DNA from 4 places in the Lysinibacillus sp. FSL K6-0075 genome. Region 3 is predicted to be linked to each of the others. Evidence: riboswitches for the same ligand, from Rfam matches in the RefSeq annotation. Region 3 holds a riboswitch; each other region holds the start of a gene.

The links. A riboswitch is a leader RNA that binds a small molecule or an ion and turns the genes downstream of it on or off. The one in region 3 is predicted to bind cobalamin.
Region 1: another riboswitch for cobalamin. It lies ahead of MHB65_RS21855 (iron chelate uptake ABC transporter family permease subunit); the one in region 3 lies ahead of MHB65_RS11485 (hypothetical protein).
Region 2: another riboswitch for cobalamin. It lies ahead of MHB65_RS14800 ((2Fe-2S) ferredoxin domain-containing protein); the one in region 3 lies ahead of MHB65_RS11485 (hypothetical protein).
Region 4: another riboswitch for cobalamin. It lies ahead of MHB65_RS12475 (glutaredoxin); the one in region 3 lies ahead of MHB65_RS11485 (hypothetical protein).

Annotation. Positions count from the first base shown of each region.
Region 1 covers NZ_CP151947.1:4,378,526-4,383,728, reverse strand. The annotation lists gene MHB65_RS21875 (ATP-binding protein) at 1-141, shown strand, start outside; gene MHB65_RS21870 (response regulator transcription factor) at 119-820, shown strand; gene MHB65_RS21865 (YdhK family protein) at 861-1,430, opposite strand; gene MHB65_RS21860 (biotin transporter BioY) at 1,546-2,142, opposite strand; cobalamin riboswitch at 2,297-2,485, shown strand; gene MHB65_RS21855 (iron chelate uptake ABC transporter family permease subunit) at 2,630-3,676, shown strand; gene MHB65_RS21850 (heme ABC transporter ATP-binding protein) at 3,682-4,473, shown strand; gene dapF (diaminopimelate epimerase) at 4,529-5,203, shown strand, end outside.
Region 2 covers NZ_CP151947.1:3,001,358-3,006,560, forward strand. The annotation lists gene cobK (precorrin-6A reductase) at 1-132, opposite strand, end outside; gene MHB65_RS14790 (sirohydrochlorin chelatase) at 129-1,028, opposite strand; gene cobJ (precorrin-3B C(17)-methyltransferase) at 1,043-2,710, opposite strand; gene MHB65_RS14800 ((2Fe-2S) ferredoxin domain-containing protein) at 2,715-3,086, opposite strand; cobalamin riboswitch at 3,231-3,413, opposite strand; cobalamin riboswitch at 3,666-3,851, shown strand; gene MHB65_RS14805 (energy-coupling factor ABC transporter permease) at 3,999-4,745, shown strand; gene MHB65_RS14810 (energy-coupling factor ABC transporter substrate-binding protein) at 4,749-5,021, shown strand; gene cbiQ (cobalt ECF transporter T component CbiQ) at 5,027-5,203, shown strand, end outside.
Region 3 covers NZ_CP151947.1:2,341,956-2,347,158, reverse strand. The annotation lists gene MHB65_RS11490 (translation factor GTPase family protein) at 1-1,513, shown strand, start outside; gene MHB65_RS11485 (hypothetical protein) at 1,664-2,419, opposite strand; cobalamin riboswitch at 2,646-2,830, opposite strand; gene MHB65_RS11480 (AAA family ATPase) at 2,954-5,203, opposite strand, start outside.
Region 4 covers NZ_CP151947.1:2,542,926-2,548,128, reverse strand. The annotation lists gene nrdE (class 1b ribonucleoside-diphosphate reductase subunit alpha) at 1-1,196, opposite strand, end outside; gene nrdI (class Ib ribonucleoside-diphosphate reductase assembly flavoprotein NrdI) at 1,193-1,552, opposite strand; gene MHB65_RS12475 (glutaredoxin) at 1,549-1,773, opposite strand; cobalamin riboswitch at 1,890-2,068, opposite strand; gene MHB65_RS12470 (hypothetical protein) at 2,369-3,028, opposite strand; gene MHB65_RS12465 (hypothetical protein) at 3,022-3,216, opposite strand; cobalamin riboswitch at 3,418-3,607, opposite strand; gene MHB65_RS12460 (enoyl-CoA hydratase/isomerase family protein) at 3,732-4,796, opposite strand; gene MHB65_RS12455 (enoyl-CoA hydratase-related protein) at 4,811-5,203, opposite strand, start outside.

The sequences.
Region 1 (5,203 bases), 2.0 Mb from region 3:
GGACTAGGGCTTGCTATTGTCAAGGAACTTGTACAAGCGCATGGTGGAGAAATAAAGGTTAGTAGTGAAATAAATAAAGGGACTACTTTTGAATTATCATTTAAAGGAGTAGAAATGAATGAAAACAATTTTATGCATTGATGATGAGCCAAGAATGTTAGAGTTATTAACCCTTTATTTAGAACCACTATTTCTTTGTAGAGCCATGTCTTCCATTCAAGAGGCATTGGATTTTTTAGAAGAAGAGCATGTGGATTTAGTTCTTTTGGATATTATGATGCCAGAGATGGATGGATGGCAGGTTTGTCAGGAAATTAGGAAATTTTGGGATGTCCCGATCATTATGCTTACTGCAAAAGGAGAACATGCTGATATTGTAAAAGGCTTAAACCTTGGTGCTGATGACTACATATTAAAGCCTTTTGATGAGGAAGAGTTATTAGCACGAATACATGCTGTATTAAGAAGATCGAAATCAGAAGAAAAAGTAATTAACTTTGAAGGGCTTTGTTTAGATAGAGAGTCCTTTGAAGTATATTTTCAACATAAGGCAATTCCATTAACACCAAAGGAATTTGCCATGCTTGCCCTATTTTTAGATCATCAAAATAGAGCATTTTCTAGAGAACACCTTATCCATACAGTTTGGGGATATAATGTGACGATTGAAGATCGTACCATTGATTCACATGTGCGTAATTTAAGAGAAAAATTAAGAAAAAGTGGTTTCCCTGCAGATGATTACTTGCAAACTGTTTGGGGCATCGGCTATAAATGGCATAAGTCTGCAAATAGAAAGCCAATGGAGCATAAGAGCTAAAAATAACCTCTACCAGAATTGAAGGTAGAGGTTATTTCTATTATTTTGGGCTAAGCTCTTCTTCTGTTACCCATTTATGATTTTTTACAGCTTCACCACTTGTAGTGGAAGTATAATCAACCATATATACAGTTGTTTGCACAGCCTCATCAATAAGGACAGTCGCACTTTCCATACCTTCCATATGTGCTGCATCCGTTTTTACTTCTGTTCCAGGAGCCAGTGGTGCTTCTTGTGGGTCAATCAATTCTTCATGAATCACCCACTTATGCTTTTCTATACGCTTTCCACCAGATGTGGGCTCATAGGAAATAACATAGGCAGTCGTATTATAGGCACCTACTATTGTTGCTTCGGCTCCTTTCATACCGTCCATATGTCCATCTGTAATAATGGCTGTACTCCCCACAGGAAATTTCGGGTTTTCAGCTTTTTTTAAGGTTGCCGGTATTTCGCCAGAACTTGAATGGTTCATCGCAGAATGATCGATTTCTTCAGAAGTATCCACAGAAGTGGATGCAGGCTTTGTTTGATCCTCTGTACAAGCCGATAAACTAATTAGAGCGACTACTGATAATAGTCCGATTGACCATCTTCTATTGAATGTCATGTGATATCCTCCTCACTATTTGCCCTTACTGTAGCAAATAAATGTGCAGAAATGATGGACATGACCTATGAATAAATTTTCCTCTAGTCTGACACGAAAGAAGTGAAGAGATATGTTATTGAATGGGCATGATTTTCAATGTTTTTTGTAATCTATACGCGAAGATACCAGCAAAAATGGCTAAAATAATATCTTTTGGTAGTGGAGGCATCATCCAAAGCCAAGCTAGCTTATAAGAAAAATTCTCTGGCGCACTCGCCCAAAGCTTGTATGCAAAAAACATCCAATTTGTTCCTATCAAATAATTTATAGCCGTTGCTACTAAAGCAGCTACGATAAAGCTTTTCTTTGTCCCGCTTCGTTCCACGATCCACCCTGCAACAAATGCCGCTAAAATAAATGTAATAATAAACCCAAAGGTAGGACTTAAAATTTGACCAATTCCACCACCAAAGCGAGCAAAGACAGGTGCTCCTGCCAAACCCACACACATATAAATTGTACAGGCGAGCGCACCTTTTCTACTACCAAGAATAAGCCCTGCTAAAATCGCAAAAAAGGTTTGAAGCGTAATGGGTACACCACCAACTACCATAAAGGGTGCAAAGGAAGTGATATTAGCACCCACCATCATTAGCGTTGAAAATAATCCAATATAGGTAATGTCGACAGTTCTTAATTTATGATGACTATGTTGTGTAACAGTTGCCATGATTTCACCTCGTTTTAAAAGTTATTACAGCTAGTGTAAAAAACGAAAGTATCTGTGTCAACCTTATTATTAAAATTAGTTAACTCAAATGCTAGATGCATTTCTATGTAGACTAACTATCTATAAAAATGTATGATAGAATCGTCACAATTTTATAACTTCAAATACTATTGGTGTGATATTTTTGAATGTCACTTAAAAGGGAAGTCGGTGGAAGTCCGATGCTGTCCCGCAACTGTAACGAGGAATCCTATAATATTATTTGCCACTGTGTAAGAATGGGAAGGCAATTATAGGATGTTGAATCGAAGCCAGGAGACCTGCCAGTTAGTAATACCTGTAATGCCCACGAGGATGCAAGCAATTACGGACAATAGCTGGATATTTTCTGACTTTGTTTAATCTAGGGTATTTCTATGTGTATTTTCGCATGGAATACCTTTTTTTATTGCTTCATTCATCAATATTCAGTAGGAGTTTAAAACAGATGAATAAAAAATTTATGTTATTTTCCTTTGTACTTTTCATGGTATTAATTGTTTCAATGACATTTGCTGTAATGGTTGGCTCTGTTTCAGTTACACCATTATATGTATGGAAAGTTATTCTTTCTAAAATTCCTTTTATACAAAATGCTATCGAACAAGATTGGAGTCGCTCACAGGAAATCATCATTTGGCAAATAAGAGCACCTCGTGTTTTGCTAGCTGCTATTGTTGGAGCGGGGTTAGCCATTGCGGGGGCAGCGATTCAGGCGCTTGTACGAAATTCCATTGCTGACCCGTATATTCTAGGAATTTCTTCAGGGGCAGCTGTCGGAGCTACTTCTGTAATTATTTTAGGGGCCTTTTCATTTTTAGGGATTTACGCTCTGTCAGTATCCGCATTTCTTGGGTCATTACTTGCCATTGCACTTGTTTTTTTCTTATCACGTGTTGGTGGACGTGTCTCTATTTTCCGCTTGCTATTGGCAGGTATGGCTGTGTCCTTTATCTTAACGGCTATCTCTAACTTTATTTTAATGATGTCAAAGCAAGAAGGGGCTTTAAAGGCTGTTATGTTTTGGATGCTAGGTAGTTTAGCTGGAGCTAAATGGAATAATATTGTGATTCCAGCTTTCGTATTCTTCGTTGTATTTGGGCTACTGTGGCTACACTATCGCAATTTAAATTTATTATTACTGGGGGAAGAGGCGGCAGTGACATTAGGCGTGAATCTTCAGCAATTTCGTATCCAGCTAATATTACTCGTTTCTCTGTTAACAGGTGTGCTTGTCGCAGTTAGTGGTTCTATTGGATTTGTGGGATTAATTATTCCCCATATTGTGCGATTAATTGTGGGCTCAAACTATAAATATGTAATACCTATTAGTGCTTTAATAGGTGGAATATTCTTAGTGTGGGCAGATGCCTTTGCTCGAATCATCATCGCTCCTCAGGAAATGCCAATTGGTATTATTACAGCTTTTTGTGGAGGACCATTTTTCATTTGGCTACTCCGTCGTAACAACTATTCTTTCGGTGAAGGAGATTAATTTCCATGACATTAGAAGCGAAACAAGTATCATTCTCCATTTACGATCAGCGTATACTACATGATGTAAGTATTCAAATAAAAGAAAAGCAATTTGTTGGATTAATTGGCCCTAATGGAAGCGGAAAATCAACATTGTTAAAAAATATGTATCGTCTCCTAAAACCCGAAAGCGGTACGGTATTATTAAATGAGCAGGATATTTTAAAGCAAACAAGTAAAGCAATTGCAAAAAATTTGGCCGTTGTTAGCCAAGAAACACCCGTTTTATTTGATTTCACTGTGCATGATTTAGTCAGTATGGGGAGAACGCCACATAAAAAGCTATTAGAGCTTGATCAAGAGCAAGATTTCCAAATTGTTAAAGATGCTCTTAGACAAACGGGTATATCTCATTTAGAGAAACGAAGCTTTAGCTCTCTTTCAGGAGGCGAGAAAAAGCGCGTAATGGTTGCACGAGCACTCGCTCAACAAGCACAGGTACTAATATTAGATGAGCCGACGAATCATTTAGATATTCAACATCAACTTCAACTCATGGATTTAATTCAGACCTTACATTTAACCGTAGTGGCAGCTTTGCATGACTTGAATATCGCTGCTATGTACTGCGATCAAATTTACGTTTTACAGCAAGGGCGGATCGTTTGTCATGGTACACCAGAGGAAGTGCTGACGCCAGCATTGTTGCAAGATGTATTTGGTGTCTTTGCCGATATTCAAACACACTCACTGACAGGTAAGCCTTATCTCACATATGTCCCTGACCAATTTGCGAAGAAGGTCAGCCAAGTTTAGGAAAGCAAGATCTTCTATTTAAATACATATAACATCCTTTATAGGGAGTGACTGTATGCAAATAGCCTTTACGAAAATGCATGGTATTGGCAACAGCTATATCTATCTTGATCTTTTTCAATATGATTACAAGGAAGATATCTTTTTTGAATTGGCTCAGAAAATGGCCAATGTTCATACAGGTATTGGCTCAGATGGATTAATTATTATCCAACCATCCAAAATTGCTGACTGTTGTATGCGTATTTTTAATAAAGATGGCTCTGAGGGGACAAATTGCGGTAATGGTCTTCGCTGTGTTGCTAAGTATATCTTTGACCGTCATATTATGCGAAAAGAGCTAATTACGATTGAAACAAAATCCGGAATTATGCTGGCACAGGTAGTGGTTCAAAACAATAGTGTGATAGAAGTGATTGTCGATATGGGCAAACCTCTCTTATTGCGCAAAGACATTCCGATGCTAGGAAACCCAAATGAACATGTCATCAATGAGGTATTTCCGTTACCCCAACAATCTCTTTTGGTAACGGCGTTGTTTTTGGGGAATCCAAATGCCGTCATTTTTGTGAATGCTATAGAACAGGCACCACTAAAAACATTAGGGGGGATTATAGCAAATGATGTGAGATTTCCTCATCATAGCAATGTTGAATTCGTAGAGGTCGTTCATGCGAAAGCATTAAAATGCCGAGTTTGGGAGCGAGGTTCAGGTATAACAGAGGCATGT
Region 2 (5,203 bases), 660 kb from region 3:
TGGCAGGCCAACGTCAGCAAGACTTGAGGCTGCCGATTCGGTGACGACCGTAGCTGTCACCGCATGACCTGCGCTTTGTAATGCAAGGGCTAAATCCCTTGCATCACTCGTCCCCGCTAACATGAAAATCATTTTACCGGCTCCTCTTCATGATGATGGTCGTGGTCGTGATGGTGGTGATGGTCATGATCATGATCATGGTGGTGGTGATGATGTGCATGTCCATGTACTGCCGTATAGGCACGATAGTCTTCTAGATCTTGCATACCTGTTGATGTACCGTTGACCGCCTGTTCAATACGCTCTAATAGAACATTTTGTAAACGTTCATGGTAGCCAAAATAGTTAGCAATTTGAATATCACACTCTGGATAAAGTTCATTAAACTTCTCACACATGCCATTCATACGTTCCATCAAAATGCCTGTGAATAAAAAGTAAGGTAACATGATGATTTTTTTTGCACCTAGTTTGACACAACGTTCAATTCCTTCTTCAACTCGTGGATCTGTGACACCCATAAAAGCACTTTCCACGTATTTCACAGGTAGTTTTTCCCATAAAAGTCGTGTAATTTTATAAAAATCGCCATTAGCAGATGGATCACTGCCTCCTCGTGCAATCAATAAAATAGCCGTGTCTTGCTGCTCTTGTTCTGAATTAAAGCCAATTTCAGCTAAGCGATCTTGTAAAATGGCAAAGATTTCATCATGGATGCCAATTGTTTGACCATATGTGAATGTAATCGTTGGATAATGCTCACGCGCATGCTCGATTTCTGCTGGAATATGCAGTTTTGAATGGCCTGCATGAAGTAAAATGATTGGAATCACATGAACCTCTGTAGCTCCCTTTTTCACACAGTTTGTAATACCTTCTTCGATGTTAGGTGAAGCAAATTCAAGGAAACAAGTTTCCACTAAAAATTGTTCGTCAATACGCGGTGTCATTTGTTCGATAAATGTACGAACCTCATCATTTCCTGCTGCTAAACGGCTCCCATGGCCGACAAATAAAATAGCTTTCATCTCTTTACCCCTTACTAGTCGCCGCACGGAGCTGGCTCTACTTTTATTTTGGAAGACATATCTTGATACGTAAAATGCAGTATCTTTTTCACACGTTTAAAATATTTAAACAAGCGTTCATTTGGATGAGCATTTGCTTGGTATTCTTCAATAATATCTGTAATGAGTGGAATCAGCTGATCAGGCTCCAACCCTTCTACAACAGGCTGTGCTGCGTGAGCCGTACGACCAACTGGCTTCGCTCCAATAAAGACATCAAATTTACTTTTACGGTAGACGATGCCAATATCATCAAATACAGCTCGATAACAAGCCATACCACAGCCATTAAAGCCAATATTTAATGTTTTCGGTAAAGACATGCCACCAAGTTTTTCTTGTATTTCTTCGGCGTATGGTATCGAATCAGCCTTTTCACCATAGCAAAAATCACAAGCTTTTAGAGATAGCACATCACCAATCGGTGCTAATAAAAAGCCTACTTCCTGCAATTTCTCTGTGATCTGTTCAGGGGCAGTCGTTGGTATTTTTAAATGAATTTGATGATCTGGTGTATATTCCATCGTCCCCTCTTCCCCAACGACCTCTGCTAACGTCAGCATTTGCTGAGGAGTAAAAAACTTATTGGCCACACCTGGGCTCACTGCTAATTCAAAAATAGATTCTATTTTTTGCTGTACAAGCTTCGGTGTTACGTTGACTGCGTTTGTCCCTTTCACCATTGCGAGTGCCGCTGTAGCCATTTCAAGTGCTGTTTTTTTCGGCTTTGGCGTAGCGGCTATACTGGGTTTATTAAAGCGCCCTGCATTAGGATCAGCTGTAAAGTCATTTCTTGCTGTTCCTGTCTCTTGATTCATTGCCCAAGGTTCATTTTCTTCACGCAAACGTTGATGTGGACGTAATGGTTGTTTTTCTTCCCCAAGGGTATATTTACGTTGGTAACCGCGTGGCGTAATCATCTTATTGTCATAGAAAAATGTTGATGAATTCCCGATAATGACAGTTGTCAGCATACCAATATCATGTTCTAGCATTTCTGCTAGCGTTGTCATGGTCACTTCTTGACGTTCTCGATACGCACTTTTCACAAGCCCTACTGGTGTGTCTGGCGAACGATATTCTAAGAGAATTCGCTGAGCTTCGACAATTTGTCTTGTACGGCGACCACTTTTAGGATTGTATAATGCGATGACAAAATCTGCCATAGCAGCTGCCTCGACACGCTTTGCAATCAAATTCCAAGGTGTTAGATGGTCACTTAAACTGATTGTACAAGCATCATGCATAATGGGTGCACCAAGTATGCTCGCACATGAATTAATCGCAGAAATACCAGGAACAATTTCTACTTCAATTCCTGTTGCTTCTGTCCAACCTAGCTCGATTAACACCTCATACACTAATCCCGCCATGCCATAAACGCCTGCATCACCACTCGAAATCACCGAGACAATGCTCCCTGCCTCTGCTTGACGAACGGCTTCCTGTGCACGGGACACCTCTTCTGTCATGCCTGTGCTAACAATCGATTTCGCACTAACTAAATCTTGAATCAGCTCTACATAGGTTTTATAGCCTATAATCATATCACTTTGTTGTAAAGCTTCTACTGCACGTGTCGTAATATGCTTAAAATCTCCAGGTCCAAAGCCTACTACGAAAATTTTTCCTTTTTGCGCCATGTTGTTACCCCTCTTTCACCTTTTCGATCCCTTTAATGGCTGTTGTTTGAGCAGTACGCTGTAATGTACCTTCACGAAGTGTAAAGACATGTTCGTTGTATAAGGATTCATGATGTAAATCTTGTACTAGTGTCCTAGCATGCTCTGTTGATGGCACACGATACCAATTCCCTTGAGGGTAGGCGATTACCACACAGGCATCCTTGCATCGTCCATTACAGCGCGTTCTTGTCGTATGTATTTCTTGATCGAGTGCTTGTCGCTGTATTTCATCTCGAATGGCTAAGGTAATTTCCTCACCATCCTTATTCATGCAACTACTGCCATTGCAAATAAAGAGATGTGTTTTCATCCCCTCTAAATTCCATGTTGTCATCTTCTGTCTCCCCTCATTTGCTTTCTGGAAAAGAAAAACCTTTACTCTAAAACGAAGAGTAAAGGTTTTGTAGAAGCCAAATAAAAACGAATAGCATGAAATAAAGGTACTCGCTTCCGCTTCAACTTCTCCCTCCGAAAAGTTTGCATGCACAATCAAATAAGCAGGTTTCCTGACTTAAGCTTCATTTTACAGTCGCACCTTCCCAAGTTTGCACCAGTGGCTTTGCGATTTCATCAGCTATTACAGTAGCGGGGGCTGTATTGGATTTTCACCAATTTCCCTATTATCTCGAGCTATTCGAGCACTTATTGACGTTTTATATGAAATTTTTATTAGTATTTTAAATAGAAAACTGTCTTAATCATATCTTATTATTTTAAAATTTCAATATTTCTTTAAAAATTTATGACAAATTTATCAATTTTGAAGTGAACTGGGGTATAAAATTTATACAATATCCATCATTAGCACAATGAATATTATCAGAATATTCGCCGTTGACCTTTAATTAAAAAAATTTTATAAAAAGGTATAGCATATTTATGGAAAATCATGTTACACTTTGTCGTGAAATCTCACAATTGAATGTTTTTCGGTGTAAAATGCTTGGCATTTTGCTTAAAAGGGAAGCCGGTTTGAGTCCGGCGCGGTCCCGCCACTGTAATAGGGAGCTTTATAGAATATGTCACTGTCCAACGGATGGGAAGACCTATAAAGTATTGAACTAGAGCCAGGAGACCTGCCGAAAAATAGGTGATCGTTTCAGCCTACGAGGATAGGTGTGCGGCTTAGCAGATGAGAATGTTATTTGCTTTTTTAGCTATGCACTTTTCCACCAACGGAGAAGTGCTTTTTTATTTACGCACGCTACATTCTAAAAATCTATTAATTAGTTAGGAGGAAAGCTTTTTGAAATTTTCATGGTGGAAACTTAGTTATTTTTTATTGGCCTTTTTAATTGTGCCAAAACGTGCCTTTGCGATGCATATCATGGAAGGTTTTTTACCAATCGAATGGGCGATTTTTTGGTGGGTTATTTCTATTCCTTTTATCGTTCTAGGATTGCGTTCTATTCGCAAAACAATTGAAGAAAATCCTGAAACAAAGATGCTTTTAGGGCTTTCAGGAGCCTTTGCTTTTGTGCTATCTGCCTTAAAAATCCCTTCTGTTACAGGTAGCTGCTCTCACCCAACTGGTGTTGGACTTGGGACAGTTCTCTTTGGCCCTCTAGCCATGAGTGTAATTGGAACAATCGTTTTATTATTCCAATCTTTATTATTAGCACATGGAGGAATCACGACTTTAGGGGCGAACGCCTTTTCGATGGCTATTGTAGGTCCTTTTATTGCTTACTTTGTCTTTAAAGGAGCACAAAAAGTAGGTTTGTCATTTTCACTAGCCGTATTTTTCGCAGCTATGCTTGGTGATTTAGGTACATATGTTGTGACTTCTGTACAACTAGCACTAGCCTTCCCTTCAGAAGTTGGAGGCTTTATGGCATCCTTTACAAAGTTTGCAGGTATTTTTGCCTTAACTCAAATTCCTTTAGCGGTGAGTGAAGGGATTTTAACGGTCATTGTGATGAATTTCTTGAAAAAATACAATATTAGCGAATTAAAAACTTTACGTGTTTTCTCAACAAAGGAGGCACATTAACAGATGAAAAAAAATTTATTGTTATTAGCAATTGTTGTGTTGTTAGCCATCATTCCATTGTTCATACAAAAAGGTGCTGAATTTGGTGGTGCTGATGGAGAGGCAGAAGCAGCCATTGGTGAAATCAATGCGGAATATGAACCATGGTTCGAAAGCCTATGGGAGCCACCAAGCGGTGAAATCGAAAGCTTATTATTCGTGCTACAGGCAGCTATTGGAGCTGGCTTTATTGGCTACTTCATCGGCTATATGCGTGGCAAACATAAAGAAGGTTAACCATTATGTTACTCATTGATAAGTATGCCTATCTTAATAAGCTAGCGTCTGTTCATCCGCTAGAAAAAATGATATTTTCACTTGGACTACTTCTCATAACGCTCATCTTGAGAGATGAACGACTTTCACTCATTACATTTTTTGTAATGAGTGCTTTTATCATTTTAGGTGCAAAAATTCCG
Region 3 (5,203 bases):
GCTTCGTAAAGATTGCTCTCAGCATGTGTTGTTCGTCGATGAACCGCTGCGAGCAGATTATGTGTCAAATAGCATCATGGAATGGCTGGCGGAGCGCGACGAAAAATTGCTGGATGCCTTTCTGAATGAGTCATTAGAGCATGAACCATGTCTTGCTCAGCTACAGGCCATGATTAAAAACGAATGTGCTTTCCCTTGCTTTATAGGCTCTGCCTTAAAGGATGAGGGCATTCAGGAATTTCTTGACCAGCTTCCCCTGTTAACGGCTACCCAATTTGAGCAGGATGTCCCGTTTGAAGGAGAGGTTTTTAAAATTCGTCATGATGGGCATCAGCGTTTAACCTTTATGAAGGCTGTCAAGGGCTCCTTACATGTGCGGGATGAATTTTCATTTGGTGAAGTGACGGAAAAAGTGACAGAAATTCGCCTTTATAATGGCAGTCGCTTTGAGACCGTTCAACAGGTTGAAGCAGGAGAGATTTTCGCGGTGAAAGGGCTGAGTCAGGCAAACATTGGAGATCGAATCGGTACAACGACGCTAACACAGCCCTATGAGCTTGTCCCAACGCTACAGGCAAAGGTTCAATATGCGGGCGATCAGCATATCAAGGAAGTGCTACAGATTTTCCGTTTAATTGAAGCCGAAGAGCCTTCTTTACGTGTCGTTTGGCAGGAAAAGTTCCAGGAAATCCATGTCCATATTATGGGTGTCATTCAATTGGAGGTCCTGACAGAGGTATTAATGAGACGTTTTTCATTAGCCGTCTCCTTTGGCGAGCCGCAAATTTTATATATGGAGACCATTGCGACGAAGGTGACAGGCTATGGCCATTTCGAGCCACTCAAGCATTATGCGGAAGTTCATTTATTAATGGAGCCAAATCCACGTGGAACCGGCAATACCTTCAGCAATGCCTGTCATGCAGATCATTTATCCGTAGGCAATCAGCGCCTTGTTGAAAAGCACCTGTTTGAGCGCGATCATCATGGCTTACTTACAGGCTTCCCTGTAACAGATGTTCATTTTACGCTTCTAACAGGTCGCGGGCATAATGAACATACATCGGGCGGCGATTTCCGAGAAGCTAGTTTCCGTGCGCTGCGCCAGGGACTAGAGCAAGCCCAAAATGTTCTACTTGAACCCTATTATCGTTTTAAAATGAAGGCTTCAAACGACTTTATCGGCCGCATGATGACTGACGTTCAGCAAGCAGCAGGCACATTCGATGACCCGATATTATCCGAAACAGATGTGGTGCTAACAGGTCGCGCGCCCGTTGCCACTTTAATGAGCTACAGCACAACCTTTGCTGCCTATACAAATGGAAAAGGCGCACTCACACTCCAATTTGATGGCTATGATATGTGCCATAATACAGAGGAAGTGATTGCACAGATTGGCTACGATAAAAATGCCGACCCTGAATATAGTTCCTCTAGTATTTTTTGTGCAAAGGGCAAAGGATATACGGTTCCGTGGCATGAAGCTCAGGCAGCCATGCATTGTTTATAGGGCAGGAGTCGGCCTGCTCGCTCGGAGGCGTTTTGCTTGCTTCCGCGGGTATTCTTCGCTCAAGCGCGAGTATTTCTTGCTTGAACGTGAATATATTTCGATCCTGCATTTAAATGAAAGCAAGCCCTCCATAAAACGGAGGGCTTGTTTTTATAGTGCACCGACAGCTTTCTTTGTTGGTTTGTCCATCAAATAAGCGGGTTCTACTATCACGTAGTCATGCTTGTTCGTAAAATCAATCAGTACCTTGCCTGGGTGACTTTTTAAAATTTGCAGATGATCAATTAATTGCAGTAAGAGCTCGTGCCCATTGCCGCGTGGATGCCAGTTGAAGTGATAATCATTTAACGCTTGCACCGCTTCAATAAACTGGGCATATTCCTGCTGCACGAATGCGATGAGTTTGTCATGGTGAGGTGCCAAATCGTGTAAATATGTTTCATAAAAGCGCATGACAATCGAGCATAATAAGTCATTGACACGAGCGGCACTTAAAACAGGCTTTGGCTCCAATGTTAGACGATCAAGGTTAGGCTTTGCGCGTGTTGAATCAATGCGCGTAATTAAGTGATACGCTTCCCCATTGACTTCATAGACAATCGGATTGGTCGGCATATACATCATAAAATGATTGGTCTTTGTTTTCAGCTCATCTGTTAATGCTGCCTTTGCCAATAGATGACCGTCCACATCCCCTTTTTGTATCCAAATAATTTCTTTATTATATAAGATTTGCTCAAAGAAGCGATCGTTGCGTATCAGCTTCGTTGCTAATAATTGATCGATCAGCGATTCGACCACCATTCTTGTTTTCGCTTTCTTGGCAACTTCTGTGCGTGGTTGCTTACAAATGTTCATATCTTCATAAGGCGTTTCCAGCGTTGTCGTTACATGAATATTCGTCATACGTGCATCCCCTTTGCGTACATATTTTCAAAACAAAAAGGACTCCCTACGTTTTGAGGAAATCCTTCGCTTTATCTTCTTTCATCACACAATGCCAAACAAACCCTAAGTATGTGTGAACGAGTCCGATTGTGAACCCTTTCATTTACTATGGGCGTTTGACGTACTGTGACGAACAGAGCATTCTGTTTTGTCAACATGCCACCTCCTATTCCTCGTAGGTTACTGGTGTGTACTCGTAACAGGCAGGTCTCCTGACTCATGGTCATCGCTTCCTTTCTCCTTCCCGTCCAAAGACAGTGGTTGCTGAAAAGTCGCTCACATTTACAGTTGCGGGACAGTGTCGGATTTGCACCGACTTCCCTTTTAAGCAAATTGCACGCAATTTACACCTATTACTACACGCTATTCAGTTGGTAAGGAAACGAGAATACCTCATTTTCCTATTAAAGTATTAAAATTAATTGTAAAGGAGTGCCATTTAGAAGTCAATTCTTGCTCGTTTAAAACACAATTTCATTCACCGAAATGGTCCTACACCTTTTGGAAACCAACAATCCTACTTTGTGGAATAGATGAATTGTGTTCAATGACAAATACCTTGGAAAAATGGTCGTAATAGGTTTTATCATGAGCTTTTGGAGATAAAATAATTAACTTTCGATTTAACTCTTTTGCATATAAATGAAATACTTTGTCCTTGCGTTCATCATCTAGTGCGCTATCAAATTCATCAAGTACGATATAGCTTGGGGCAATCGAGAGGTTTTGCAATAAAGCTAAGGCAAAGAGGAGCGAGCTTAACGATTCCTCCCCTCCTGAAACACCTTTACCTACTTTGCCATTTCGCGCTTTTAAGCTAACATCCTCCATAGTACCCTGATGACCGATTTTACGAGCTTTCACATAAAGCAAGTATTTAATACGCCCTGCCTTCTCTTCTATTCTTTCTTTTTCGATATGTCCCTCAAAATGAAAGATATCCATATACTTTTGGAACAACATATTAATCTTTGTTAAATACATATTAATGGTCGTTTCTAGTTTATCTTCTAAATCTGCTGCAAAACCCGCATTTTGCTCAAGAAGTATTTCAGCACTTGCTAATTCTGCATTTTTACGCTCAAAATCTTCTTTCATTTTTTCAAAATTTACTTCAGCATGAATATTGACCTTTTCTAGGCGTGCCGCTTCGAATGCTGCAGCTTTTTCTGCATTACCATGAATTAACCTTGCCTCAGACCATTTAATGGAGATGGATTCATCAACAACACATGCTTCGACAGGTAAAATATGCTCTAATTCCTGTAGTTTTATTACTAGACTTGCTTGGCTAGCCTCTAATTGTTCGATTTTTTCTTGCGCTCTCACCATTCGTAGTCGACAGTTTGTTAGATTACTATTTATTAATTCAAGCTCCGATTCATGATTTTGTTTTAGTAATTTTAGTTGACGTTTATCATTGGACAGCTCCTCCAATTGCTCTGTCCATTGCTGATGTTTTCTTTTGGAATCATAAATGGTTTTGCGTAATTCTTTTAACGTTTGTTCCATTTGCTGTAACTGGATTTGTTGCTCCGCCACTGCCCCTAGCTCCTCATAAATGCGACACTCCTTCTCTAGCAATTGCAGCTCTTGAAAATGTTCTGCCTGATGTTTTCTAGCTGTTTCCCGCTGTGCCTCCATTTCCACTTGCTCATCATAAATTGCTAACAATTGCTCTGTTAAAGCTTTCTGTTGACTTTCATAGGCATGCAGTTCGCTTTCCTTCAATAGCGTACTTTCAGCCTGTTGAATTTTGCGTAAGTCTCCATGCAATTGGTTAATTTGCTTGATATTATGATCATACTGAGCATTTAACTGTACTTGACGCTCTTGCAGGTTGTTTAAGTTACTCGCCTGGTCTTGTAAGGTTTGTTGAATAGCTGCATCACTTAGAATAAATTGCAGTTGTTCCTGTGCGCCTCTAGCACCACGTTCATCTATAAGCGTACCTGCCTCAATTCGAGGCGTTGAAGTGAAAAATTGCTCGATCCACCACAATGCTTTATTGGCATAGTTTTGTAGTTGCTCAGATAGTCCGCTACGCATTTGTAATCCTAAATGAGGGATATTGTCAATCATACGATTCGGTATGAGCTGCTTTAATGAAACATAATACAAATCATTCAGTGGCTTATAGCTCACCGCATTATAAAAAATAGCGTATTTAATCGCTTCAATACTTGACTCTAACTTTAAAGGCGCACTTGGTGTCAACGAAATTAAATCACGTAATGTATATGCCTCTATACCTTGTCTATGTAAGTCTTCTAGTCCTTGTTGTTGACGAGCAGATCTTACTTTATTTTGTTGTAGCTGCTGGATGATTTTCTGCTTCTCTTGGATGGTGGAAGATAACAACTGTTTTTCTTTTAAAAATTGATGTTGCTGGAGATTTGCAGCATCTAGTTGGCTTAAAATAAAACGGCTACTTTGATATAAATGGACGATTTTACGTGCTTCCACTAGATCTTTTTTCAGGTTTTCGAAATGTATCGTCACTCGTGCGCTTTCACTATTCAAAAGTCGTTCGTTATCTCTTAATTGTTGTTCTTTTGTTTTTAGTTGCTTATCTTGCTCTTCAACTTGTTTTAGTAGAAAGGCTGTTGCTTTTTGTTTTTCCCAGGTTGTTTGTTCATCGAAACGTAGTCGCTTTGCTTTATCGGAAATTGATTCTAGCTGTGCAGAAAGCTCACTATATCGCCCTAGTAGTGTTTTTTCCTGCTGTACTTCCTCATTTAA
Region 4 (5,203 bases), 200 kb from region 3:
TCATTTGGTTGATCTTGGTCCGTAATAATACTTGTCTCTTGCACTTGCAGAATTTCGGTACAGAGATTGGACATTTTTACGCGACCAATGTTTTTTAAAGGATGTACCTTATTGACATTATCATCAAAGATTTCAAACGGATAGCCCGATTCAAATTGTGCTTTTTTCACCTCTGTGTAAAGCTTACGTGCATTCAAACGTTTAATTTTACGAATTTTAGGGTTATCAAGTAGCTCGTAATACATTTCTGAGATGGAGATCTCAGACATACGTTTGCCATATTCTTTATATATATCATATGGGCTAAACAAAACAATATCTTTATCGCGTTTCATCAGTTCGAAGAAAATACTAGGTATAATAATTCCTGTTGAAAGGGTTGCGAGGCGAATTTTATCATCGGCATTCGGTTTTTTAGATGAAATGAAATTTTCTATATCTGCATGGAAAATATTTAAATAAACAACACCAGAGCCATTTCGTTGCCCTAGCTGATTCGAATAACTGAAAGAATTTTCTAACAGTTTCGCAACTGGGATGACACCACTTGCACGATTCAGTATCTCTTTAATTGGATCCCCTAAAGGGCGTAAATCTGTTAAGTTGACCCCAACCCCACCACCAAGGCGTGATAGCTCTAAACAATAGCCAATGTTTTCGGCAATACTATTCATGGAGTCATCCATTGATAATTTAAAGCAGCTTACTAATTCACCACGTGCTTTCTTGCCACTATTCAATGCAGTTGGTGTGGCAGGTTGATAGGCTTCCATCATCGCTTCGACAGAACGTTCTGCTAAAGCTGTGTTGCCTTGAGCCAAATACAAAGCAATAATAACAATACGATCCTCATATTTTTCTAAAATCTCTTCGCCGTCACGACTTTTCATAGCATAGCTATCATAAAACTTGCTGGCGCTCATAAAGGATGGGAATCGGAAATTATAATCATAGGCTTTTTTATACAACTTCTTAATAAATTCCATTTCGTACATGTCGATAAATGCTTTCTCATAGTAGCCCTCATCAACTAAATAGCGGATTTTTTCCTCAATATCTATAAAATAACGCAAACGTACGTTGACATACTCTAAAAAGTAGCGGCGCGTAGCTTCACGATCTTTTTCTAACTCAAGTAATCCAGTTGTACTATAACGATTCAGTACGTCATTATTAAGCTTTAAATAGGTTTTCATCTCATTACCCTCGTTTCATAAAACGTTTGTATTGCTTCATAATCTGTTTGATTGCCTCGTAAATCTAATTTCCTTACTAAGGGTACATGATAGGTAGTAGCAATTTTCTCACCAGCAGCGCCAAATACATGATGGCCAAAGTTACTATTGCCACTGGCAACTACTCCTTTACAAAAATCTCTGTTTTTTTCTAAAAAGCGTTGCACCTTCGCTGGAATGTCACCTAAACCATCTGTGTAGGTAATTAAAAGATACGGCTTATTCAGTCGCAATTCTTCAGAGAGCTCGATAGCTTCTGCCTTTAATTTGGATACAACATTTCGGACATTGCCTGTACGACTTGCATAAACGATCATAGGGTAATCAACTCAATTTGAGAAACAATTTCCTGAACATCTCCTATAAAGGTTTCATTCATTTCTAAAACAGGCACACTTAAAAAACCTGCATCTATAATGGTTTGCTTAGCTTGTTCATCGTGATCAATGTTAACAATTTCTGCTTCAAGTCCTGCACGTTGTAATTCAGATTTTACCCACAGGCATTTTGGACAAATTGTTTTCGTATAAAGTTTCATAGAAATCCCTCTTTTCATAAAATAAAAAGGCTATCTCTTTAAGAGAGATAGCTAAAATGGAAACGTTAACATACTAAAAATACCGACGTTCCCATCTCTTAATCCCCGAAGAAATGATTAATTTGTTTTAGAAAGGCAGGTCTCCTGGCTTTGCTTCATTCTCTGATTTCCTTCCCATGCGCATGCACAGTGGATGCTATCATCGTCAGCTTAACAGTTGCGGGGACAGCGTCGGAATTGTACCGAACTTCCCTTTTAAACTACATATAGTAGTACCTTAGTAAAACGAACACAATATATTGTTGTTGTTCAATAGTTTTAAGTTTACCATCCTTCAAATGAAAAGTAAATCTAGATTCTAAACTTCTTTATTTTTGGATTATTCAGTATTTTTTATTATGTAGTTCGAAATAGATTATCACTAATTACTTATACCTAAACAAAATATATATTTTAAACGATGTACGAGATTTTCTATTAAAATCTATCTACAGTAAATCTATTCATTTATAGAATGCCTAAAATAATCTTGAATAGCTATGGAAACAGTCTATATTCTGAAGAAAAATAGACTGTTTGACACTAGGAACATCTATTAGTGCTTTTCAATAAACAGGGCCAATTCCTTATAAAATTCCGGCGTTGCTGCAGAATTTGTATGAAATTGAGGATTATATTTGGATAAAAGCTTATATAATTTAGTTGCAGTTAATAGATTCTGTTCTCTATCGTAAGCCCTAAAACGATCATAGACCTCTTTCACTTTCCCATTTACTGAATGAGAAAAGTAATATTGCACTTCTTTATCCTCTAAGTAGTCTAGTTGCCACTTGTAACATATTAAATTTGTGAGGAAAAACATTTCTAATGCTGGCATTTCCCCACCTTTCATTAGCAATGTCATGCCATAATCAAAGGCATTTTCTAACCATTTCACTCCATGACGGTCCCTGTAAAAACGAATTAATTTTTGTAGACCATGCCCTTGTTCTTTCACAAGATACGAGTGAATATTCGTATTTCCAGCATTTCTTTCCCATTCATCAAGAGAAAATTTATATTTTCTTATCAGTTTCATCCAAAGCTTTTGAAGTTTTTCTTCAGAAATAGCGTGTGTTTGTTTATTCCATTTTAACAGTATCTCTAAATATTCTAATACAAAGCATCTCTCTAGCTCAAAATGATCCAAATTTCTAAATAGAGTATCTTGATCAATATCAATGCTATCTTCTAAAATTTTTTCATCTATCAGCATTCTATTGCCCCGACTAACTCACGTTTTATATTTAGATAGGCATAATTAATATTTTTGTAATCATCAGGATTTTCTTGTATTAATATTTTGATATAAACTTGTAGGGAAATCATGTGCTCACTAGAAAGGTTGTTCATTATTTGCTGCTTTAATTGATTTTCATAAAATAAAATTGAATGTGATGTCATCTTGTTCACTCCTATTCGTTCATAAAAAAAACATCTTTCCCCTTAGGTAAGATGCTAGCTATGACTTAAATACTACATAGTTCTTCAACCAATATAAAATAAGTCGTCTATACTGAATAGAGACCCTTTTCTTGGTTGTCGCACTATGAGTATGATGAAGGTAATTCGTCACACTCAACACCCCCTATCCTCGTAGGTTTTTTGGCTGTACTAGACAAAGGCAGGTCTCCTGGCTTATGATCATCACACATTTTCCCTTCCCATTACATGACATAACAGTGGCTTTGAAAATGTACTCCGAATTACAGTTGCGGGACAGCGCCGGATTTTCACCGAACTTCCCTTTTAAACAAACTCATTATGAATTTGTACCTTTATCCTGTTATTCCGTTTTTTATAGTATAACATATCAATCTCTTTGCTAACTTACTTCGCATATCACTACAAACAAGAAACCATCTACCTTTTAAATAGTAGATGGTTTCAACGTTTATCAATAGAAAATCCACTTGTTTTTACTTTTTTACTGTCGCATTACGATCTTGAAAGAAATTTTCTAGGTCTTTATCTGTAAATTCATTGAATGTTTGATAGGTATATTGTGGATTTCGGTCCTTATCAATGACAACAGAGCGTACACCTTCAAAGAAATCCTCATGTCTTAAAAAGTTTTTAGCCAAGATTAAATCTGTCGCAAAGCATTCCTCTAATGTCTTATCTTGAGCATCTATCAGTTGCTTTAACGTAATCTTTAACGATGATGGAGATTTAGATAGAAGGAACTGCTTTGTTTCTTGCGCAAATTTACTTGGATCATTGTCTAAGGATTCAACTATCTCTTCCACAGTATATTTTGAAAAATGCTGATCGATCTTATGTTGGAGGTGAGCAAGATCACTGTTTGTTAAAGGTGTACTTGAATAGTCCTCCATTAATTGGCCTAGAGCTGTGCTGGTCTCCAATGTATGCCAGTCTAATTGTTCAATGCGCGCTAGGAAAGTGTCTAACTGATCGCTTGTCATGTAGCAATCTGCGCCATTGGCAAAGAGAACATCCGCAGCTCGGATGACCGATGCAGTTAAGGCTAAGTAGTATCCTACATAGCCTGGTGCTTGATTTAAGAAATAGCCAGCTCCAACATCCGGAAAGAAGCCAATATTCATTTCTGGCATAGCCCATTTCGTTCGTTCAGTGACGATTCGGTGGCTTGCCCCATAGGTTAATCCGACCCCACCTCCCATGACAATGCCATCAAGGCAGGCAATAATGGGTTTAGGGTAGTGGTAGATCGCCATATCTACTTGATATTCTTCTTCAAAAAAGATTTCAGCATTTTTGAAAGCTTCCTGACTGGAGCGAGCTTTATAAAGTGTTTTAATGTCACCACCTGCGCAAAATCCCTTCTCACCAGCTCCTTTTAGGATGATTAGCTGAATTTGGTCATTTGCTCGCCATTCTTTCAGTTTCTCTCCGATGGGCTTTAGCATTTCAGTAGAAAGTGAATTTAAGGCTTTAGGACGATTCAGTGTAATGGTTGCTGCGCCGCCGTCACTGACAGAAAATAGTACTTCGTTCGTCATATCGATTCCCTCCTTTAAGAATGTTTAAAGTCTGGCTGTCTTTTTTCAATAAATGCCTGAACCCCTTCTTTAGCATCCTCTGTTAAAAACAACTCTGCAAAACGTGTTCGTTCAAGTTCTAGCCCATTTTGGAGATGATCTTTGCCGCCCTGTATGACACATTCAATTGTACGGGACACACTTGTCATACTTTTACCCTCAACAAAGGACTGCGCAATCGCTTTTGCAGTTGACAGAAGCTCCTCTGGTTCTGTCACCAGTTGAATAATGCCTAATCGTAGTGCTTCGTCGGCACTTAGTTGTTTACTTGTTAAAATCAATTGTAGTGCCTTTGCTTGCCCCGTGATTCTGCTCAATCGTTGAGTCCCCCCGAATGTCGGCAATAAGCCAAGCTTTAATTCTGGTAA